3 regions of the Microbacterium sp. 4-7 genome follow, and region 2 is predicted to be linked to each of the others. Evidence: predicted binding sites of a transcription regulator. Region 2 holds the regulator's gene; each other region holds the start of a gene.
The links. The regulator LexA, encoded in region 2, represses DNA repair genes until DNA is damaged. The targets are predictions, from matches to a motif close to TCGAACANNTGTTCGA.

Region 1 (7,873 bases), on a different contig from region 2:
GCGAGACAGCCCCCGACGGCGATCTGCATGCCGTCCTTGCGGCGCTTCACCGAAGCGAGCTGACCGAGGGTCCCGTAGAGCTTGCCCGCGGCATTGTCGCGAACTGCGCACGTGTTGATGATCACGACATCGGCCTCGGCGCCGTCCGTGGCTCGGACGTATCCCGCACTTTCGAGCGAGCCCGAGAGACGTTCGGAATCGTGGACGTTCATCTGGCAGCCGAAGGTGCGGACCTCGTACGAACGCTGGCGCCCGTCACGGTCGATTGCGGCTGACGACGACGCGATGATCGTCGGTTCACTGCGCGGGATAGTCATGATCTCCCCATTGTACGAGCGGTTCCCCCCTCGCTGCCGCTGACCGGGCCGGCTACCGGGCAGGTGCGCGCCCTCCGCCGCCTCAGTCCGAATCGACGAATCGGACCCGCGACGAGGAAGAGCCGGAAGAACCCTCGGCGAGGGCCGTCTTCGCAGCCGTCATCGCGACAGAACCGTTGTACCCGCGACGTGATAGCTGACCGACGAGGCGTCTCAGAGCAGTATCCGGGTCGAGGCGGGACATCGATCGTGCTTTCGAGCGAGCGTACTCGAGTGCGCGCTCCGCGTCGTCGTCGGGAACATCGCCCAATGCCGCGTCGATCACATCGCGGGGAATCCCCCGCAGCGAGAGCGCCCGCGACAGAGCGACGCGCCCCTGTCCTTTTCGCTCGATTCCCGACATCACGAGCTGATCGGCGAGAACCGCGTCATCGAGGTAGCCGCGGCGACAGAAGTCGTCGATCACGTCGTCGATCGATCCGGAGTCGAGCCGGACGCCGTTCTCTTCGTAGCCCCTGAGCACCATCCGCGCCTCGGACAACGAGAGCGATCGAGCCCTCAGCTTGCGCACGAGAAGCTCCTCGGCGTCGACACGCAGCTTCGACGGATCGACTCCGCTCTCATCTGCTGAGTCTTCGTGCGGCTGCAGTGCACGCAATCGGGGAGCAGACCGAGCCGCAGCGCCACGAGCTGGATGCCGTTCGCTGGGCCCACGAGAGTCGACGAGTGGAGCTGGAGCCGAGTCGCCGGTGGATGCGACTCCTGCCGCCGTCGATTCCTCGTGGCCTGCGTCTTCCGCAGCGCGGGGGGTGCCTGCATCGGACCCGGCAGAGCTTCGATCGACCGGCTTCATCCGCGCGGAATCACGGCCGAACAGAGGGATGATGGGGGCGAGCTCCTGAGGCTCGCCCCCGCCATCACTCATGGTTCGCTCCGGTTGCGCCACAACCGCGAACCATCACGATCATGCCGGGCGGCGCTCGGCGAGCTCGTCAGCAGGTGCCTCGGTGGCTCCTCCGATGCCGAGCTTCTGCTTGATCTGGGTCTCGATCGCCAGCGCGATGTCGGGGTTCTTGAGCAGGAACGTTCGCGCGTTCTCCTTGCCCTGTCCCAGCTGGTCACCGTCATAGGTGTACCAGGACCCGGACTTCTTGACGATGCCGTGCTCCACACCGAAGTCGATCAGGCTGCCCTCACGGGAGATGCCGACGCCGTAGAGGATGTCGAACTCAGCCTGCTTGAACGGCGGAGCCATCTTGTTCTTCACGACCTTGACCCTCGTACGGTTTCCGACTGCGTCGGTGCCGTCCTTCAGAGTCTCGATTCGGCGGATGTCCATTCGGACGGACGCGTAGAACTTCAGCGCCTTTCCACCCGCGGTGGTCTCCGGCGAGCCGAAGAAGACACCGATCTTCTCGCGCAGCTGGTTGATGAAGATCATCGTGGTGTTCGTCTGGTTGAGCCCACCGGTGAGCTTTCGCAGCGCCTGAGACATCAGACGAGCCTGCAGACCCACGTGGGAGTCACCCATCTCGCCCTCGATCTCGGCTCGAGGCACGAGCGCGGCCACGGAGTCGATGACGATCAGGTCGATCGCCCCGGAGCGGACGAGCATGTCCGCGATCTCGAGCGCCTGCTCACCCGTGTCGGGCTGCGAGACGAGAAGGGCGTCGATGTCGACACCGAGCTTCGCGGCGTAGTCAGGGTCGAGCGCGTGCTCGGCGTCGATGAAGGCAGCGATTCCGCCGGCGCGCTGAGCGTTGGCGATCGCGTGGAGGGTGAGCGTCGTCTTACCCGACGACTCAGGACCGTAGATCTCGACGATTCGCCCACGCGGCAGTCCTCCGACGCCGAGGGCGACATCGAGAGCGATGGAACCGGTCGGAATGACGGCGACAGGCGCACGCTCGTCGCTGCCCAGTCTCATGACCGAGCCCTTTCCGAACTGACGATCGATCTGGGCGAGGGCGGTCTCGAGGGACTTCTCGCGGTCAGCGGGTGATGGCATGACGTGCTCCTTATGCTCGCGTGGTGCCGCCTGTAGGCTGTCGCGGTCCTCCCGGCTGGGCGGAACTCTCCGACAAGGCGTATGGCTCTTCGGCTTGTTCTTCACCGTAGGAGGAGCCTCCGACATTGCGTCGTCAGCACCGCGAAACAGGGAGAGAAACGTCTCTGAACCACTTGTGCAGAAGACTACGCCCGTTTCGAACACATATTCGACGACACGCCGTCGCGGCGTGTCGCAAATCGAAACCGCCTCGAACGCGCCCTCGCCGCGAACACCTCAGAGGGTCATCGCTTGCGCGGCTCCAGACGACCTGCACCGTGTCGCCGCTCCAGGGGGACATCCGTCTCGGCGCACAGCGCCAGCCAGATCTCGCGCGGTGCGACGCCAGCGTCCAGCGCTTCGTCGGCAGTGCGCCCGGCGAGCTGAGTCAGAACCAGGTCGCTGATCAGAGATGACCCGCGACCGCCGAATTCCGCGTCGACTGCGCGGAGGAACTCACTACGTCGCATCAGAGGCTATGAGAGTCCGACGTTCAGTGGAGCGACAGCTCGGGCTCGACAGAAGCCACGAGGTCGTCCGGAACGACATCAGGGAAGACCTGAATGCCTTCGAGGACCGAGATCCGGTCGCCGACCTCGCGCATGATGATCGAGATGGGAACATCCAGAGCGTCAGCCACCGAGGCGAGAATCTCACTCGATGCTTCCTTCTGGCCCCGCTCGACCTCGCTGAGATAGCCCAGCGCCACAGAAGCCTTGCTCGCAACCTGCCGGAGCGTCCGCCCCTTCTGCAGGCGGAAGTCCCTCAGCACATCGCCGATTTCCTGTCGCACAAGAATCATCGGAACCTCCTCCCAGATCGCCTTCTCGAGGTCTCCCTCGAAGAGACCGCCAGTCTAGTCCTACCGACCTTCACAAAATCTACCTTCGCACGCTGTGCTTTCGGTGTGAGCACATAGGACATAACGGAGCGCACCCACCCCCTATTCCCGCAGAACCCGAGCGAGCATATCGATCGCCGCGTCGACCGCCCGCGCCCGCACCTCGGCACGATCACCGGCGAATCGAAACAACTCGGTCACCGAGGAATCCGGCGTCACCACGGCCACATGCACCGTGCCGACCGGCTGACCGTCAGGTGAGTCCGGCCCCGCGATACCCGTGGTCGAGACGCCGACGTCGGCAGGGGCCCCGTCGACGTTCAACGCACCGCGCACCCCCGCCGCCATCTGAAGAGCGACGTCGGGGTGCACGGGACCGTGCGCGTCGAGCAGCGCGTCGTCGACGCCCAGCAGCGTGTGCTTCACCGGAGTGGCGTACGCGACGATCGCTCCGCGGAGGGAGGCGGACGCCCCCGGCACGGAGACGAACTCGGCCGCGAGAGCACCGCCCGTCAACGACTCCGCGACACCGAGCGTCCAGCCACGCTCGACCAGCGCGGCGAGCACGGCCGACGCAGATGTCACGAGGGCTGCCGCGCGCCTCGCACCTGCGCGACGATGTAGTCGATTCCGCTCGCCACGGTCAGGATCAGCACGAGCACCATCAGGATCGCGGTCACGAGCAGCCACGGCTCCAGCCCGATCACGACGTGCAACGGAAGCAGCGCCCAGGACAGGGCCACCGCCTGCACTGCCGTCTTGATCTTGCCCATCCAGGCCGCAGCCACGACGTGCTCCTTCGCCACCATGAGACGGTGGATCGTGATGCCCCACTCCCGAATGAGGATGATGATCACCAGCCACCAGTTCAGCTCGCCGAGTATCGCGAGACCGATGAAACCGGCGCCGGTGAGCAGCTTGTCGGCGATCGGGTCCCAGAGCTTTCCGAAGTCGCTGACGATCTCGTAGCGGCGGGCCAGATAGCCATCGACCCAATCGGTCGAGATCGCGACGATGAAGAGAACGGCGGCGATCCAGCGGACAGCGATGTCGTCGAGTCCGAACGTGCCACCGATCAGCAGGAGGACGAAGAAGATCACCGCGAGCGGTATGCGCGCGACCGTGATCGCGTTGGGAAGCTGCCGTGGAATGGCCATCAGTCGCGTCCCGTCAGTCCCCAGGCGTCTTCGTCGCCATCGTCTTCAGCCTCGACCACAGGGAGTCCCTGGAACTGCGCCTCGACCGGGTCGTGCGGCGTCCCGGCAGCAGTCGCCGCCGAGGAGGGGGCAGGCGGCTTCGGCGGAGTGTCGTCGCCTCGCAGCTTCGCCATGACCTGGGGCAGCTGTTCGGCCGTCGCCAGCACATCGCGCGCTTTGGATCCTTCTGACGGGCCGACGATCTCTCGCGACTCGAGGAGGTCCATCAGGCGACCGGCCTTCGCGAACCCGACGCGGAGCTTGCGCTGCAGCATCGACGTCGACCCGAACTGCGACGACACGATGAGTTCGGCCGCGGCGAGAAGAAGCTCGAGATCGTCGCCGATGTCCTCGTCGACCTCCTTCTTCTTCGTGGGCTCCAGCGCTTCCTGGACGTCGGCGCGGTAGTCCGGACGGGCCTGACGCGTCACGTGCTTGACGACCGCGTCGATCTCCTTCTCATCGACCCACGCACCCTGCAGTCGGAACGGCTTGGACGACCCCATGGGCGAGAACAGCGCATCGCCCTGTCCGATCAGCTTGTCGGCGCCGGGGCTGTCGAGGATCACGCGGCTGTCTGTGACGCTCGTGACGGCGAACGCGAGGCGCGAGGGGACATTCGCCTTGATCAGACCGGTCACGACATCGACGCTGGGTCGCTGCGTCGCGAGCACGAGGTGGATACCGGACGCGCGTGCGAGCTGGGTGATGCGGACGATCGAGTCCTCGACATCGCGCGGGGCGACCATCATCAGGTCCGCCAGCTCGTCGACGACGACGAGGAGGTACGGGTAGGGCTTGAGCACGCGTTCGCTTCCCACGGGAAGCTCCACCTCGCCGGCGCGGACGGCACGGTTGAAGTCGTCGATGTGACGGAACCCGAACGACGCGAGGTCGTCGTACCGCATGTCCATCTCCTTCACGACCCACTGCAGCGCTTCCGCCGCCTTCTTGGGGTTCGTGATGATGGGTGTGATCAGGTGCGGCACCCCGGCGTAGCTCGTCAGCTCCACGCGCTTGGGGTCGATCAGGACCATCCGCACATCCGTGGGTCGGGCGCGCATGAGCAGACTCGTGATCATCGAGTTGACGAAGCTCGACTTTCCGGAGCCGGTGGAACCGGCGACAAGCAGGTGAGGCATCTTCGCGAGGTTGGCGATGACGATGTTCCCACCGACGTCCTTTCCGACGCCGATCGTCATCGGGTGGGTGCTCTTGTGCGCTGCCGGAGACCTGAGCACATCGCCGAGCGCGACCATCTCCTTGTCGGCGTTCGGGATCTCGATTCCGATCGCGCTCTTTCCGGGTATCGGCGAGAGGATCCGCACATCGTTCGATGCGACCGCATACGCGAAGTTGTTGCTCAGCTGGAGGATCTTCTCGACCTTGACGCCGTGCCCCACCTCGACCTCGTACTGGGTGACCGTGGGGCCACGCGAGAAACCAGTGACCTTCGCGTCGACCTTGAACTGCGTCAGCACGCTCGTGATCTGCTCGATCACCTTGTCGGTCGCCTCGGAGCGCGCGACCGGTGGAGGCCCTTCGACCAGAAGACCTGGCGACGGCAGCACGTACGGGGCGACGGGGGCCTGGGGGCCTCGCTCCCCCGGCCCTGCCGTGCCGAAGCCGTCGAGACCCGGAAGCTCCGGCATCTCTCCGGTGTCGGACTCGTCGTCGAGCAGTGCGGTGGTCTGCTGCCCTGCCAGGGATTCCGTCACGGACCGCACGTCCGTCAGCACCTCCGTCGCCGCGTCATACGGATCTTCCACGACGACGGCCTGATCGTAAGCCGGAGTCGGCTCGGAGGTCGTCAGCAGCGCGGTGATGTCGTCGGAGCCCAGCGTCCCCTCGTCGGGGTCTTCCTCACGGCCGGTCTTGTTCCGCCGCCACCAGGGAAGGACGTCGGGGTCGTCGACCTTGTCGGACTCGTCGATCGCCGCGGCTTCCTTCGCAGGCTTCTCGGTGCGCTCAGCGTCGAACATCCACGCGTAGAGGTCGCCCAGGCGCTGCCCGATACGGTTCGGCGGAGTCTTGGTCAGGATCAGGATGCTGAGTCCCGCCAGCAGGGCCAGGACGATGTAGGCACCCACCGGAGTGAGATACGAGAGCGGCTCACCGATCATCCAGCCGAAGAGACCGCCCGCTTCGCTGAGCGCAGGCATGCCGTCCCGGGGCTGCGCACGAACGAGCAGTCCGGCGGAGTCGACTCGACCCGCTGCGATGTGGCAGAAGCCAGCCAGGGTGAGCACGAAGAGTCCGAAGCCGATGCCGATGCGCCCGTTGTCGTGGACGGACGAGGGATGGCGGAACAGCCACCCTGCCAGCAGCAGCAGCAGCACGGGCATGACGAAAGCCACGCGCCCGACCAGAAGCCCCACCGAGTAGGCGCTGATGTTCGACGCGACCTCGTTGCCGATGAAGAACCATTCGTTGACCGCTCCGGCGATCGCCAGAAGCACCAGCAGGAAGGGGAATCCGTCGCGCCGGTCATCCTTTTCGAGCGTCTCCGGGCCGAATGCCCGGAACAGACCGCCGACGCCGTGGGCGAGCCCGTTCCACGCTCGTACCGCCACCGGAGGCTTGTCGATCTCGTCGATGTACTTCTTCGGCGCAGCCTGGGCCTTCGGCGCAGCCTGCCGCTTCGGGCGAGGCGTGGCGCTCTCGGACGCGCGCGCGGACTTCGTGGTACTCCTGGCCATGCTCTCACGTTACGGCCAGAGGCCGACATTCACCCGTAATGACGCGGCATTCCGGCCGGTTCCCGGGCCCGCGAAGGGAGATCAGGACGTGCGATGCACCATCGTGTCACGGAGATCCCCCGCGTCGGTGACCACGAAGCCCTCCGACCGATACAGGGCGTGCGCGAAGTTGTCCCGTTCGACGCTGAGGCTGATCCGAGGGTGCCCCTGCTCGCGCGCGTGGGTGACGAGGCGTCGAAGCAGGGTCCGTCCGACTCCGTGCGCCCGCCAGATCGGCTGCACTCCGATGATGAGCTCGGGCACCGCGGTTCCGACGAAACCGAAGCCTGCGTCGTCCGGCGCGAGCATCCGATACCACGCCGCACCGATGGGTCGCAGATCGGAGTCGAGCGCGATGAAACCGGCATCCGCCGGCCGCATCCACCCCGCGATGTAGCGCCGGTGCTCGACGGCGCTGAGAATCTCATGCCGAGCGCGTGCCCCGCCGGAGCGCCAGTTCGCCGCCTCGACGACCATGTCGCCGAGGAAGCTCCCGTCCGCCTGGTCGGCGGGTCGAATCGAGAAGACGTCCGGCATGGAGTGAGCCTAGGCCGTTCGCGTTACAGCCGAGTGTCGGTCGACTGGGAACCCGCGAACCACCGGGCTCCGATCACGCTTCGATGACCAGCGGGACGATCATCGGACGACGACGGAGCTTCTGGTTGACCCAGCGCCCGATGGTCCGACGGATGACCTGCGAGAGCGCATGCGTGTCGCGCACGCCGTTGCCGGAG
Region 2 (7,873 bases):
GCACCGACGTGTCGATACGGCTCGCACCGGTGCCGTCGAGGTTCAGCTCGAGCTCGACGGTGGACTCCGACGTGCTGCGCACACGCGTGGCGGTGCGCGGGGTCTGGGCGGGGCTGCTCATGAAGCCGATCCTATCGAGGCGAGGGCATCGAGGAATGCCGTGGTCTCCGCCTCGGTGCCCGCGGTGACGCGGAGGTGCCCGGGTATCCCGACGTCGCGGATGAGAACACCCTGCTCATAGAGCTGCTGCCAGACCTTCTGGGGCTCTGCGACACCCCCGAACAGGACGAAGTTCGACCAGGACTCATGCGGGGTGTACCCCAGCGCCTCGAGTGTCGCGGAGATACGATCCCGCTGCTCGACGATCTCCTCGACCATGCCGAGCATCACGTCGGAGTTGCGCAGAGCGGCGACGGCTGCGGCCTGCGTGAGAGCGCTGAGGTGGTACGGCAGGCGCACGAGCCGCAGAGCGTCGATGAAGGCAGGATCCGCGGCGAGGTACCCCACGCGGGCACCGGCGAAGGCGAAGGCCTTGCTCATCGTGCGGGAGACGGCGAGCCGCGGTCGTCCCTCGAGAAGGGTCAGAGCCGATGCCGCGTCGTGCGGCGCGAACTCCTGGTACGCCTCGTCGACGACGACGATTCCGTTCGACGCTTCGTACACGGCTTCGACGACGTCGAGGCCGAGCGGCGTGCCTGTCGGATTGTTCGGCGAGCACAGCAGGATGACGTCAGGATCGACATCTCGCACCTGCGCTGCCGCCTCTTCGGGGGTGATCGTGTAGTCGGGCTGCCTGGTGCCGGCGACCCAGCGCGCTCCGGTGCCCTTCGAGATCAGCGGATACATCGAGTAGGTCGGGGCGAAGCTGAACGCCGTGCGGCCCGGCCCTCCGAACGCCTGCAGAATGTGCTGAAGGACTTCGTTCGACCCGTTGCCCGCCCAGATCTGAGCCGGTTCGAGACCATGACCGAGATACTCCGCGAACCCTTCCCGGAGCGTGGTGAACTCGCGATCCGGGTAGCGGTTGACATCGCGGAGCGCGACCGCGATGTCGTCCAGGATGTCACTGGCGACCGCGTCGGGAACCGGATGGGTGTTCTCGTTGACGTTGAGTGCGATCGGAAGAGGCGCTTGCGGCGCTCCATAGGGCGTGAGCCCTCGGAGGTCGTCGCGAAGAGGGAGGTCGGCGAGTGATGCAGTCACCCTTCCCATGGTAGGCCGCCTTCGCTACACAGACGCCCGTGGTGACGGAGTGTGAACGCGCATCCGCGCCGCACCGCTCGATCGAACGGCCCTCACGGGTTCATTCCGAATACTGCGCCGGAATCGCCAGCTCCTGGCCGATCTGCAGCTCGCCGCCGCGCAGCAGGTTCAGACGCGTGATGTCGCCGATCACGTCGCGCGGATCCGCGCCGGGGGCCACGCTCTCAGCGATCGACCACAGCGTGTCGCCGGGCATCACCGTCACCGTCGCGAACGATGCCGTGGCAGTCTGCTCGCCTGAGGCCATCGCACTGCCGCCGCTGAGTGCCGCGAATGCGATCCCGGCTGCGAGCGGCACGGCCGCGACAGCGAGAACGACACGTCGACCGCGCGCCGTCAGCTTGAGCCGCGTCGCCGGACGAGCCGGAAGGACTGCTGCACTGCTGAAGGTGATGGTGCTCATGTCGTGCTCCTCTGCATCTACCGCGTGGGCGGTGAAGTTGGCGTAGCGTTCGCATTCGCGCCTCGGCCGGGAGCCGTGAATGCGAAGCTACGTTCCGAAGTTATCTTCGAATTCGAACATCTGTCAAGCGTTCTTCGAAACAGAAGTCCGGGAATCGGCCGACACGCTCGAACAGATCTTCCACTTCGGCGCGATTCTCGGATACGGTTTCGATGTCAACACCCCACCACGGGCCTCCGACATTCGAACTGAGACGCCGGAATCGCACACCTGAGGAGCACCATGAGCGACATCTCCGCCCCCGACGCCGACGTCCCGCGCACCCGTCGCCGCAAGAGCCTGAGTCCCAAGCAGATGGCGATCCTCGAGGTCATCCAGACGTCGATCAGCCGTCACGGGTACCCGCCGAGCATGAGAGAGATCGGCGACGCCGTGGGCCTCAAGTCGCTGTCCAGCGTGACCCACCAGCTCGGCCAGCTCGAGCTGAGCGGATATCTGCGACGTGACCCCGGCAAGACCCGTGCCATGGAAGTGCTCATCGACCTCCCCGGCACCAGCGGAGAGAATCCCGCCGATGTGGCGACCCCCGTGGGCGATGCGGCGCTCGTGCCGCTCGTCGGCCGCATCGCCGCAGGTGTCCCGATCACCGCCGACCAGCAGGTCGAGGAGATCTTCCCGCTCCCCCGGCAGCTCGTCGGCAAGGGCGACCTGTTCATGCTCAAGGTGTCCGGCGAATCGATGATCGATGCGGCGATCTGCGACGGCGACTGGGTCGTGGTGCGGTCGCAAAGCAGCGCCGAGAACGGCGAGATCGTCGCCGCCATGCTCGACGGCGAGGCGACGGTGAAGGTTCTCCGTCGACGCGACGGTCACACCTGGCTGCTGCCTCGCAACTCCGCATTCGAGCCGATCCTCGGCGACGAGTCCGTCATCCTCGGCAAGATCGTCGCCGTGCTGCGCGCGGTCTGACTCCCCTCCCACCCTGCCGGTGACGGCGGGCGTCGACGCACCATAGGCTCGAACCATGTCGTCGCCGTTCGGTACCTGGACCTCTCCGTTCACCCCCGACCGGATCGCCGCGTCGTCTCCGCGGATCGATGGCAGCGCCTTCGTGGCCGACGAGATCTGGTGGGGTGAGTCGATCCCTGCCGAGGGCGGTCGCCTGACCGTGCGAAGTTCGACGGGTGCCGAGATCCTTCCCGCGCCATGGAGTGCTCGGTCTCGCGTCCACGAGTACGGCGGCGGGGCGTGGACCGCGGATGCCGACGGCACGCTGTACTTCGTCGATGCCAAGGATCAGCGCGTGCACCGCATGCCCCGCGGCGGTGTCCCCGTTCCTCTGACACCCCCGGGCCCGGCGCACGGCGGTCTGCGTCTGCAGAGCGGCCGCCTGTTCGCCGTGCGGGAGGATCTGTCCGTCTCCCCTCACCGACGCGCCATCGTCGAGATCCCGACCGACGGGTCGGCATCCGACCGGCCTGCGCTGTTGAAGACCCTCGTCGAAGGCGAGTCGTTCTACGCTCATCCGGCACTGTCTCCCGACGGTTCTCGTGCAGCGTGGGTCGAGTGGTCCGGCGATCGGATGCCGTGGCAGCGAGCGTCGTTGGTGATCTCGGACGGCACCGCGCGCACAGAGCTGTCCACTCGCGCCGCGCTGCAGCCCGAGTGGACGGCTGACGACGAGATCGTGTACTCCGACGATCCCTCGGGCCGCTGGGCTCTGCACCGACAGCGTGTCAGCGGAGCCCAGGCGGTCGGCACGGCGGAGCAGATCATCGACGACGACGCCGACACGGGATACGGCCTCTGGGTGCTCGGCAATCGCTGGTACCGCCCGCTCGCCGACGGTCGCGTCGTGGCTGTGCGCACGAACGGTCGCGACCGGGTCGTCGTCATCGACCCCGACGGCAGCGCCCACCGCATTCCCCTCCCCGCAGACGGCCACGTGAGTGTCGACGATGTCGCGGGCTCCCGCGTGCTGCTCTCCGGAAGCAGCTCGACGACAGAACCCGGGGTCTGGTGCGTCGACGTCGACACGGGTCGCGTCGAGGCCGTCGCGGGAGCTGCGCCGACCGATCCTGCGTGGATGCCGCCCGCATCCGAGGTCCTGGTCGACGGCTCGCACGGGCCCGTCCATGCCTTCGCGTACCCGCCGACGAATCCCTCGGCCCACGCTCCGGCCGCGGATGACGAGCTCCCGCCCTACATCGTGCTCGTCCACGGCGGCCCGACCGCGCATGTGACCGGCGCGGCGTCCGCCGCCGTCGCGTTCTGGACGAGCCGCGGCATCGGCGTGCTCGACGTCAATTACGGCGGATCGACGGGCTACGGCCGTGCGTACCGCGAACGGCTGGACGGCGGATGGGGCGTGGTCGACGTCGACGACGTGATCGCAGCGGCCCGCGGCCTCGCCGATGCCGGGCTCGCGGATCCCGCCCGCATCGCGATCAGAGGCGGCTCGGCGGGCGGTTGGACAGTGCTCTCGTCGCTGGTGCGGGGAGGGACGTTCGCCGCGGGGATCAGCCGATACGGAGTGGTCGACCTGCGGATGCTGAGCGCGCACTCCCACGACTTCGAGGCGCACTACATCGAGGGGCTGGTGGGTCCGCTGCCCGAGGCGGAGGCACTCTACATCGCGCGTTCGCCCCTGACGCACGCCGACCGGATCGACGTGCCGGTGCTGCTGATGCAGGGTGCGGACGACCGTGTCGTGCCACCGGCACAGTCCGAGGCGATCCGCGATGCGCTGGCGACGAGTGGTGTGGAGCACGAGTACGTGCTGTACCCGGGTGAGGGCCATGGCTTCCGGTCGAGCGAGACGATCATCGACGCCCTCGAGAGGGAGCTCGCTTTCCTCGGACGCGTGTTCGGATTCACGCCCGCGCGCTGATCACTCCCCCACGCGGTTGCGCAGGCGCATCGCGCGCTCGGCTTCGCGGGTGTCCTGACGCTCGCGGAGGGTCTGGCGCTTGTCGAACTCGCGCTTTCCCTTGGCGAGAGCGATCTCGACCTTGGCGCGACCGTCGGAGAAGTACAGCTTCAGCGGGATCAGCGTGTAGCCGCCGGCGGAGACCGCGTGCTGCAGCTTCGCGATCTCCTCACGGTGCAGCAGCAGCTTGCGGACGCGCTTCGCCGAATGGTTGGTCCAGTGGCCCTGCGAGTACTCCGGGATGTGCACCGAGTCGAGAAAGACCTCGTTCCCCTTGACGAACGCATATCCGTCGCTCAGGTTCGCGCGCCCCTGGCGCAGTGACTTCACCTCGGTGCCGGTGAGCACCATCCCCGCCTCGTACGACTTCTCGATGTTGTAGTCGTGACGTGCGCGACGATTGGTCGCGACGACCTTCTCCCCGCGTTCCCTGGGCATGATTCTCTCCTGATCCGCGTCGCGCAATGGTTCCGGTGCCCGTCACGGGCGCACGACAGCCTGTCAGTCTATACCGGCGCGCGGGTCAGGTGCGAAGCCAGCGACGGATCGCGAAACCCGCCGACAGCGCGGCGAGCACGACGCCGATGCCGATCAGCACCGGGACGACGACGGCAGCGTCCTGCATCGACACCCAGGTCGTGATGAACGGCACGCGTCCTCGGAGGTAGCCGTCGACGCCGAAGTGGACGCCGGCGACGACGGCCGCGCTTGCGAGGGCCGAGCCGAGGAAGGCAGCGAAGACGCCCTCCAGGACGAACGGCGTCTGGATGAAGCGGTTGGACGCCCCCACCAGGCGCATGATCCCGATCTCCTTGCGTCTGGCGTACGCGGAGAGCCTGATGGTCGTGCCGATCAAGAGGATGGCGGCGATCAGCATGAGCGCTGCGATACCGACCGCGATGTAGGTCGCGACCGTCAAGGCGGAGAACAGGGGTTCGAGGTACTGGAGCTGATCCTGGACCTGCTCCACCCCCGCGACACCGTTGAACGCCTCGGAGATGACCTGCGACTGGCCGGGATCCTTCATGGTGACGAAGAAGACCTCGAACGCCTGCTCGGGCGAGATCACGCTCGCCTGGTCCTCGCCGAGCTGATCGACGAGCTTGGCGTAGGTGTCTTCCTTGGAATCGAAGCTGACCTCGCTGATGAGAGGAGCGAGCGCCTCGCCGTCGAGCTGTGCTCGCACGGCGTCGACCTGCTCCTCCGATGCGCCGCCGTCGACGCAGGTGTCCTGCTCCGAGATGTCGGAGCACATGTAGACGGCGACCTGCGCCCGCTCGGTCCAATAGCCGCGCATCGTGCCGATCTGCGCCTGCATCAGGATCGCGGCGCCGACGAAGGTCAGCGAGACGAATGTCACGAGCACGACGGAGATGACCATCGAGATGTTGCGACGAAGCCCTCCGAGGGCCTCCGCGAGGATGAGTCCGATTCTCACGACGTCGGCCCCACTTCTTCCGTGCCGTCGTCGGACAGACCGAGTCGATCGGCCACCCCGAGCTCGGCGACGTCGACCTGCGGCAGCACGATGGGATGCGTCCGCGCCGCGAGGGCGACCGCCGGCTGCTCGTCTATCACCGGCGGCTCGATCGGCGCCGCCTGAGCCTCGGGAGTCTCGGATGCGGTCGGGACGGCGTCTGCGGACGCCGATTCCGCCTTGCGCTGCGCGCTGAGCTCCTCAGCGAGCGCGGCGCGGACCAGCGAGAGGTCGGCGGTCTGGCGCTGCACCTCCTGCACAGCAGTGAGTGCAGCGGCCGCGGCGGCGCCGCGCACCTCCTCGGGAACCAGACGCGGGATGTTCGACGTGTCTCCGTAGCCGCCGTGCACCTCGTCTCGCACCATCTCGCCATCGCGAAGTTCGATGACCCGACGCTGCATCTGGTCGACGAAGCCCGCCTCGTGTGTCGCCATCAGCACTGTGGTGCCTCCGGCATTGATCCTGGCGAGGAGCTGCATGATGTCGACCGACGTCGCCGGGTCGAGGTTTCCGGTCGGCTCGTCCGCGAGCAGGACCTGGGGGCGATTCACGAGCGCCCGTGCGATCGCGACGCGCTGCTGCTCGCCGCCGGAGAGCTCGTGCGGCATCCGCTTCTGCTTCCCGTCGAGTCCGACCAGCGCGAGCGCCTCGGGCACGGCCTGCTGGATGAAGCCGCGCGACGAGCCCGTCACCTGCAGAGTGAAGGCGACGTTCTGGTAGACGGTCTTCGACGGCAGCAGTCGAAAGTCCTGGAACACGGATCCGATGTGGCGGCGGAAGTACGGCACCTTCCGGTTCGCAAGCGAACGCAGATCGCGGCCGAGCACGGCGACTCGACCCGTCGTCGGCACGTCCTCGCGGAGGATGAGTCGCAGACAGGACGACTTGCCCGACCCCGACGCGCCGACGAGGAAGACGAACTCCCCGCGCTGCACTTCGAAGTCGACATCGGACAGAGCGGGCCGCGAGGTCCCGCGATAGCGTTTCGTGACGTTCTCGAACCGAATCATGGCGGTTCGAGCCTAAGCGCGCACCCTCGTCTGCCTGCGAGCGACACCCCGCTCGACCCCCCTGCGTGTCGCACTCCACTGCTATACATGGAGGTGCCGATCCGTGCCGTCAGCATGGACGATACTCCGAGGGGGAACCATGACGACGCCTGCAGGCTGGTATGACGACGGATCCGGGCGTCAGCGGTGGTGGGACGGCACCCAGTGGACCGAGCACTTCGCCCCCATCGTGGAATCCGCCCCGTCTGCAGCAGGCGAGTCGGCCGGCGGTCTGACCGGCGAAGCGACCACGGACCGGGGTTCCGAGTCGGCTGACGTATCGGGCCACTCCTCGTCCGACGCGATTCCCGATTCGGCAGCAGCCGCGGAGACGGCCGCTGCGATCGAGTCGGTCTCCGCGGTCGAGAGCCAGTCGTGGAACACGCCCGCACCCTCCGACTCCCGCGCCGACGCGGAGACTCCGGCCGAGCCGTCCGCCCACCAGGACGCGGGCGCCGCGCCCTCATACGGCGCGCCCATGACCGATGCCCCTGTCGACGACGCCGGCACCACGCATGAGCAGGGTTCCACCTCTCCGGAGTCCCCGACGCCGACCGACGACATCGTGCCCCCGTATGCGAACACCGCGGGTCCCTCCGAAGGTGGTGCACCCTCCTACCCGGGCACCGCAGCCCCCTCGTATCCCCAGGATTACCCGGTCGCGCCCGCATACCCGGGTTCGGCGGCACCCTCACCCTCGTACCCCGGCGCCGCCGCGTACGCTCCCGCCGGACAGCAGTACGGTGCGCCCG
Region 3 (7,873 bases), on a different contig from region 2:
GAGGATCGGTCCCGAGCCGAGCACCGGCTGCACGACGGGGTCGTGCTTGTGCACGTAGTTCGGGTGCACCGAGTGGCCCACGTCGCTCGACAGGCACCACGACGCGGAGAACGCGCGTCGACGCTCGGAGGCGTCGGCGCCGAGCGCGTCGTAGACGCGGCCGAGGATGTCTTCGAGCAGGGGGCCGCCCGCGCCGGAGCGGGAGTTGGAGCCCAGTTCCTCATGGTCGAACCCCGCGAGGATCGCGATCGGTCCGCTGACTGCCGTATCGATCTTCTCGAGCGCGACGACGCCGGCGTGCACCGAGGCGAGGTCGTCGAGTCGGCCGGAAGCGAAGAACGCGCGGTCCTTGCCGAAGATCGCGCCGCGCGCTGTGTCGGCGATCACGACGTCGTAACCGCGGATGTCGGATGCCGAGACGCCGGCCGAACCGGCGAGCTCGGCCAGGATGTCCTCCTGGGTCGGGTCGCCGAGGCCCCAGACGGGCTGCGTCTGGAACTGCTTGTCGAGCGCGAGGCCCGTGTTCGCCTCGCGGTCGAGGTGGATCGCGAGCTGGGGAAGCCGCAGCAGCGCTCCCGTGTCGGCGAGCACCACGCGTCCGTCGGCGAGGGCCAGCCGTCCGGCGAGACGCAGCTCGCGGTCGAGCCACGAGCTCAGCAGCGGACCGCCGTACACCTCGACGGCCGCCTGCAGCCAGCCCCTCGAACCGGTCGTCGGCTGCGGCTTGAGCTTGAAGCCGGGGGAGTCGGTGTGAGCACCCAGGATGTGAGCGGGCGTGGTCGCGGTGGCGTCCCCCGGAACCGTCCACGCGATCGCGGCACCGTCTCGCACGACGACATAGCGTCCGCCGGGGGCGACATCCCAGGCCTGATCCTCTTCGAGCCGCGTGAAACCGGCATCCTCGAGGCGCCTGGCCACCTCGGCGGCGGCGTGATAGCTCGAGGGCGAGGCGGCGACGAAGTCGGCGAGATCCTCGGCGTGGGCGAGAGCGTCCGGGGTGACGGGCATGAGCGACCTTCCTGCAGGGGCGGTCCTTCGATCGTAATCGGCGACTCGATGCGCGATCTCCGCGACGGTCGGATGGCGGTCGTTCACCTTCTCGTCACCATCGGCCGGTACGGTCGATCTCGATAGCGCCTAGGGTTCCGGGGTTCGTCCCGTCTGGTCCGAGCGGCGCCACGGTGCCCCTCCGCAGGAGCGCCGTCATCTGACAGGACAAAAGCCCGGAGGACCCTGTTCGTCGCGCCCGCGAAGAACGGAAGGGTCTCTGATGTCCGCTCTCGCCTTCGCTCTCGTCATCGCCGCAGCCGTCACGCACGCCGCCTGGAACATCATCGCCCACGGCGTGAGCCGCGCAGGGACGCCGTTCCTCTGGTGGGGGGCCGTCGGAGGAACCGCCGTCTGGATCGGGGTCGTGCCGTTCACCGGCGGGCTCGGCACCGACGACGTTCTGGCGTTCCTGCTCGGCGTCGGAGTCTCCGGTGTGCTGCACGTCGCCTACATGGCGGTGCTGCAACGCGGATATCGCGAAGGCAACCTCTCGACCGTCTACGCGACGGCTCGGGGCACCGGGCCGTTCCTCTCTGTGATCGTCGCCGTTCTGGTGCTCGGGGAGCGTCCATCGGCCCTCGCGCTCACCGGCGTCGCGGCGATCATCCTCGGAGTCGTCGCGATCGGTCTCGTCGACCGCGGACGCGCCGACCGGTCGCGTCGCCTGGATCCCGGGCTCGTGTTCGGTCTGCTCACCGGCGTCGCGATCGCGGTCTACACGATCTGGGACGCCAACGCCGTGCGCACGTGGAACCTCTCGCCCGTCGCCTTCATGGTGGGGACGATGCTGCTCGAGATCCCGTTCTACTCGCTCGGCGTCCGAGGCCGATGGGCGGCCGTTCGCGCGCTCGGCCGCACGCAGTGGAAGCGCATCGTGGCGTTCAGCATCCTGTCGCCGCTCTCGTACATCCTGGTGCTCACGGCCATCCAGATCGCTCCGGTCGCACTGGTCGCGCCGCTGCGCGAAGTCAGCGTCGTGCTGGTCAGCCTGTTCGGTGTCTTCGCCCTGAAGGAGAGCAGGCCCGGATGGCGTCTCGCCGCGTCCGCGGTCGTCGCCGGCGGGATCGTGCTGCTCGCGCTGTAGCGGTGGATCTGCAGCGGTGGTTCTGTGGTCGTGGTCGTGGTCGTGGTCGTGGTCGTGGTCGTGGTCGTGGTCGTGGTCGTGGTCGCTCCGGGTGCGTGGCCTGCGTGATTGTATGGATGCTGTGTGCGCCGCGTGGGGTCTTCGAGAGAGCAGTCGGTCGGATGCGCACTGGATGTCGGAGCTGCGAGCGATCGTCATGCGCGCCGATCTGGAGCGTCTCGGACGCTTCGACCCGGTGCGTGTGCGGCAGCGGTTCCTCGATGGGTTCGTCCCGCAGAACACGCGAGTGATCGTGGTTGCCGGGCAGGACGTGGGGCTCATCGCGGTGAGGCCCGAGAGCGACGCGGTGTGGATCGAGCACTTCTACCTCGATCCCGCTCAGCAGGGCCGCGGCCTCGGCTCCGCGGTGCTGGCGGACGCCTTGGAGACGCGTCATGCGGGCGATGACCGGCCGTTCCGCCTCAATGTGCTGCAGGGCAGTCCGGCGCGACGGCTGTACGAGAGGCACGGCTTCGAGCTCGAGAGCGAAGACGCGGTCGACGTCTTCATGAAGGCCGAGCCGCTCCGGCGCTGATCGGGTGCCCCGTGACGGGTGCTCGGTCTGGGGTCTCGTTCCTCGTTTCTCGTGTCTCGTTCCTCGTTCCTCGTTCCTCGTTCCTCGTGTCTCGTTCCTCGTGTCTCGTTCCTCGTGTCTCGTTCCTCGTTCCTCGTTCCTCGTGTCTCGTTCCTCGTTCCTCGTTCCTCTTGTCTCTTCTGCCCTCGTTGACTGGTCTCTCCGCTCCTCTTGTGCCTGCGTTGTGCGGCATTCCGGGAGATTGGAATACGTGCTCTGATCTGGTCTAAATCGGACTGGTTTCGGGGGTCGAATGTCGGTGGCCCCGTGTTGACTCGAGGGTATGAACAGCATCGTGGAGCGTCTGGGTCGGGTCGTCGCTGACCTTGATGCGGTGCTGTGTGATGACGCGCTGGCGGGGTTGAGCGATGCGGAGCGTGTCGCGGTGCTGCAGGCGGCGGGGGCGGTGTTCCGGCGGGCCGAGGCGGTGATCGTGGAGACCGTGGCGACCGGGGATCCTGCGGGGTTTCCGCATGCGGCAGGGTGTCGCGGGGTGAACGAGCTGGTGCAGCGGATGGTCGGCGTGGATGTGCGGGGTGCGTCCCGGGTCGACAGGGTCGTCGATCTGGTGCGCCGGCCGGTGAGTCTGGCGGGGGAGCGGATGCCGGCGCGGTGGTCGGAGATGCGCGTGGCCTTGTTGGATGGTGTGGTGGGTGTCACGGGGTTTCTGGCGGCGACGGGCCCGATCGAGCGGGTGTGGGACCGGTTGAGCGTGGATCAGCGGTTGGCGGCGGATGTGGCGTTGGCGGGGTGCGCCCGCGGGCACGGGATCGGCGGGGGCGCGGATTCTGGTCCGGCGCCGACGGTGCAGGATCTGAAAGCTCTTGCGGAGGATCTCGCCTCGATGTTCGACCCGGACGGGGAGGAGCCGAAGGATGAGGACGCGCGGCGCAAGCGCGGAATCACGATCGGTCGTCTCACGGACGGGATGCATGCGATCCGGGGGTATCTGACTCCGGATGCCGCGGCCCAGTTGCAGCTGATCCTGGACGCGATGCTGAACCCGAAGGGTGACGGCCCGCCCATGCCGGGAGTGTTCTTCACCCCCAGCGGTGACACCGGTCACACAGGCACAGACACAGACACCGGTGCTGACCCGGGTGTTGATCCGTTCAATGTGGATGAGCGCAGCGTGCTCGATGATCGCACCGCGTCGCAGAAACGCCACGATGCTCTCGCCGCCGCTCTCGCGATAGCCGCCCGTCACAAGGACATGCCCACGCTCGGTGGCGCATCCCCGGTGCTCGTCGTCACCGTCGACGCGACAGACCTCGCCCACCATGCGGAAGGTTCTGCTTTCGGTGCGGGCATCGCCGGCGCGGGTGGTGGTGCGGGCAACGGCGGGTGGGCGACGATCCCTGGATCCGGTGCGCATGTGCCTGTGTCCGTCGCGGCGCAGACCGCATGTGCGGGGGCGATCCAGCGGGTGCTCCTGGACGAGGGGCGCATCATCGGGATCAGCACCACCGACCGCGTGTTCACCGTGCATCAACGCCGGGCGATCATCGCCCGCGACAAGGAATGCCTCATCCCCGGGTGTCACGTGCCCGCATCCTGGTGCGAGATCCATCACGTCACCGAACACGCCCGCGGTGGGCCGACCCATACCGACAACGGTGTGCCGCTGTGCTGGTGGCACCACCGATCCCTGGGCACCTCGCAGTGGGAGATCCGTATGAAGAACGGGCTCCCCGAAGTCCGTGGACCGAACTGGTGGGACCCCGACCAACGCTGGCGCACCCCACAACACAGCCTCCCCGCGGACCGTGACCGAAGGCGCCTCGTTCGAACCGGGTGATACGCGGCGGCATCCTCACGGCAAGTGCTGCTGATCCCGAACAGCCGGCCAGACTCAGCGAGCCGGACTCACAGTGCCCGGCTCAACGGGCTCGCCTCAGCAGTCTCACTCCAATGATCCCGCCGGTCAGCGGTCTCGCCTCAGCGGAAGTCGACCAGCCCGGCGTGCGCTGCCGTGACGAGGATCTGCACGCGATCGCGCACGTGCCACTTCGACATGATGCGGCCGAGGTGGGCCTTCACGGTTCCCTCCGACACGATCAGTGTGCGCGCGATCTCGGCGTTGGACATCCCCTGCGCGAGTCGCTGCAGCACCTCCTGCTCGCGATCCGTGAGCGCCTCCAGGGTGTCGTCGCCGCCGACGGGCTCCGTATCCCGCACGTGCTTGATCAGCAGCGACGCGATCCGCGGCGACAGCGAACTCGCTCCGCTGTAAACCTCTCGCACACCTTCGAGAATGCTCGCCGCGCTCGAGTCCTTCAGCAGATAGCCCGACGCACCTGCGCTGAGCATCGGAAGCACGGTGTCGCTGCCGTCCAGCGTGGTGACCGCGAGGATCTTGATCTCAGGCCAGCGTTCGCTGATCACCGCCGTCGCCTCGATGCCGTTCATCTCCGGCATCTGCACGTCCATCATCACGACGTCGGGACGCTCGCGTTCCACGACCTCGATGCCCTCGAGCCCGGACTCCGCCTCGGCGATCACCGTGATCTCCGGGTCGCGGGAGACGAAGTGAGAGAGCGCTGAGCGCACCAGGGGATCGTCATCGACGATCACGACGCGGATTTGGGACATGGAGGAAGCCTAACCGGGGTCTACCTGCGGCGCGAGGTATTAGACCTTTGGCTATCGAGGTGTAGCCGTGAGACAGATGTGCCGCTCGCAGATCACCGAGAAGATGAGTACATCGCTAGTCAAAAGTGCAATAAAGGAGGTGAACGTATATGTCTTTCTGGAACCAGGTTGGTCACTTCTTCGGCTTCTACCGCTAATATATATGGCGAAAAGGAGATACTGAAGTATGGCTTCAAGTCTTTCGACGGGTGACCGCTCTGACGTCACCCGACTCGGCAGGGGCGAGAAGCTCAGCACGATAGAACGCATCGCCGTCTTGGCGGTCGTCGGGACCATCGTCATCTTCGACATCGTCGGACTGTTCCTCCCTCCGGGGTTGGAGCCTCTGACAGCGGCAATCGGGATCGCATCCACTGCAGTCCTCGGCCTTTTCCTCTGGTCGCCACTCATCGCGACATACGCCCTCGGCGTCGTGTTCGCCCTATCCTTCATCCCCGGCATCGAAGCCCAGGTGCTGACCGTCGCCGCTTTCGCGGCCGGCTTGATCGTGCGCCTGGGGTGGACCTCACTGGTCCTGTCCTATGTCGGAGTCTTCCTCGTCGCATCCGCGTTGGTCGCCATGGGCGATTCGACGGATGCGTTCAACATCGGCATCTTCCTGGTCGGCGCCGCAGTATCCGGAGCCGTCGGCTATGCGCTTCGCCTGGCATTCGCTCGAGGGCGGACGCTCGAGATGCAACTGGCCGAGAAGGCCGAGCAGGAACGCCAGGCAGTACTCGCTGAGCGGCGCTGGATCGCCGGCGAGCTGCACGACAGCATCGCGCACCACCTCACCGTGGTGGCGCTGCACGTGCAGATGCTCGACGACGATCGCACGAGCAGAGATTCGCAGGAGGCGATTCGCATCGCCGCACGCAAGGCGATGACCGACCTCCGCTTCGTGATCGACCTCGCAGACGACGGACCCCGCTCCGAGGGAATGCCCTCCGGTGATCTGGTGGCCTCCGTCGAGGAGGCCGCGCAGGAGTTCGAAGCCGCCGGCCATGCCGTCGCCGTCATCGGCGACCCCTCCGATGAGCGCGTCCCGCGGGCCGCCGAGATCATCCTCGCGCGCATCATGCGAGAGTCCGCCACCAACGTCCTCAAGTACGCCGGCGCGGGCGAAGTCGAGATCCGATTCGACATCGACGACGACGCCGCGAAGATGGCGGTGAGCAGTCCGCTCTCCATCACGCCGCGTCGCGAGCTCTCCTCGAGCCGCACGGGCATCGGCCGCATGGCCGAACGAGTTCTCGGCGCCAGCGGCGAATTCAGCGCCGGCGAAGTCGACGGCCGCTGGGTCGTCTCGGCGCTGCTGCCGATCGTCTGACGCTTCCGGCATCCCAGCATCCCGGCTTGAAAATGGCAGGGGATTGCGTACCGGTATTCCGGTACGCTGGGAGCAAGATCCGCGGAATTCCGGGGTTTTCGAAGTGAAACCTAGACGAAAGTCCAGGGTAGATCTCGACTATAGACCGTGTTCCATGGTGTAGCCGGGCGCTTACATTGGGTATACCCCAGAAATAGCGCATCCCCAGCGCTGTGATCGCGAGCGCGGTCTTTGGAATCTGATCCCCATCGCGCTCGCGATCGGCTTCCTCCGACGAGTCACCTCGAGGAATCGATGCCGATCGACTGGCCGGCTCTCAGCCGCCCACTGCACGCATGTAGTGCCCGTCCGTCGAGATCCCCGACGCCGCGACCGTGAACCGCACCACCTCGCTGAGGTAGCGATCTTCGGACGCCTCGAAGATGCGCCCGCTCGCATCACGGGAGATGCGGCTGAGTCGAAGGATCGGCGTTCCCTGCGGCACGCGCAGCAGGGCGGCATCCTGCTCGTCGGCGGCGACGGCGTCGATCTGGTGCTCGAGCCCGACGATCGGGTGTCCCACCGACCCGAGGTACTCCGTGATCGAGACCTCGTCCGTGTCGACGTCGAGCAGTCGTCGTCCTACTGCCTCGGTGTAGAAGAGCCGCTCGAGCATCGTCGGCCTGCCGTCGAGCAGGCGCAGTCGCACGACGCTGACGATCGTGTCATCGGGTGACACTCCGAGCAGTTCTGCGCGGTCACCGGCCCTGCGAAGGCTCAACTCCTGCGTCCTTGCGCCCGGAGTCACCCCGAGATCGCGGGCCCAGCGAGTGAACGGCACCGACACATCGACCGCCTGGCTGGCCTTGCGCGACACGACCCGCGCGGGGCGTCCCCGCCCCGTCTCGATCAGGCCCTCTCCGCGCAGGGCGGCGAGAGCGTTCCTGATCGGACCCCGCGAGGTGCGCCACCGTTCGGCGAGCTCCGCCTCGGTCGGCACGTCGTCGCCGGGGCGCAGGGTGCCCGCCGCGATCTGCGCGCGGAGGTCGTCTGCGATCTGGGTGTATACAGCTTCGGCCACATAGGCATACTACTTCGCTATCGAGGTGGAAGGGTTGCGCGTTCGCTCGACGTTCATCCGAGGAAAGACCGGGTGAACGGACCTTGAACTCTTCCAAGTTAGGTA

Region 1: a site for LexA is predicted at 2,522-2,537, ahead of recA (recombinase RecA). Genes of this name have one in related genera too.
Region 3: a site for LexA is predicted at 2,951-2,966, ahead of BEP68_RS13275 (HNH endonuclease signature motif containing protein). Genes of this name have one in related genera too.

Annotation. Positions count from the first base shown of each region.
Region 1 is NZ_MCRH01000003.1:478,739-486,611, reverse strand. It holds gene miaB (tRNA (N6-isopentenyl adenosine(37)-C2)-methylthiotransferase MiaB) at 1-317, opposite strand, end outside; gene BEP68_RS06360 (regulatory protein RecX) at 400-975, opposite strand; gene recA (recombinase RecA) at 1,282-2,325, opposite strand; gene BEP68_RS06350 (DUF3046 domain-containing protein) at 2,610-2,834, opposite strand; gene BEP68_RS06345 (helix-turn-helix domain-containing protein) at 2,858-3,166, opposite strand; gene BEP68_RS06340 (CinA family protein) at 3,308-3,790, opposite strand; gene pgsA (CDP-diacylglycerol--glycerol-3-phosphate 3-phosphatidyltransferase) at 3,787-4,362, opposite strand; gene BEP68_RS06330 (FtsK/SpoIIIE family DNA translocase) at 4,362-7,100, opposite strand; gene BEP68_RS06325 (GNAT family N-acetyltransferase) at 7,182-7,676, opposite strand; gene BEP68_RS06320 (ribonuclease J) at 7,750-7,873, opposite strand, start outside.
Region 2 is NZ_MCRH01000007.1:37,668-45,540, forward strand. It holds gene hisB (imidazoleglycerol-phosphate dehydratase HisB) at 1-121, opposite strand, end outside; gene BEP68_RS14655 (histidinol-phosphate transaminase) at 118-1,212, opposite strand; gene BEP68_RS14660 (LysM peptidoglycan-binding domain-containing protein) at 1,304-1,666, opposite strand; gene lexA (transcriptional repressor LexA) at 1,949-2,635, shown strand; gene BEP68_RS14670 (prolyl oligopeptidase family serine peptidase) at 2,691-4,556, shown strand; gene smpB (SsrA-binding protein SmpB) at 4,557-5,033, opposite strand; gene ftsX (permease-like cell division protein FtsX) at 5,119-6,033, opposite strand; gene ftsE (cell division ATP-binding protein FtsE) at 6,030-7,082, opposite strand; gene BEP68_RS18265 (DUF2510 domain-containing protein) at 7,222-7,873, shown strand, end outside.
Region 3 is NZ_MCRH01000006.1:172,612-180,484, forward strand. It holds gene BEP68_RS13260 (M18 family aminopeptidase) at 1-1,008, opposite strand, end outside; gene BEP68_RS13265 (EamA family transporter) at 1,271-2,134, shown strand; gene BEP68_RS13270 (GNAT family N-acetyltransferase) at 2,307-2,708, shown strand; gene BEP68_RS13275 (HNH endonuclease signature motif containing protein) at 3,031-4,545, shown strand; gene BEP68_RS13280 (response regulator) at 4,686-5,339, opposite strand; gene BEP68_RS13285 (sensor histidine kinase) at 5,566-6,708, shown strand; gene BEP68_RS13290 (GntR family transcriptional regulator) at 7,025-7,768, opposite strand.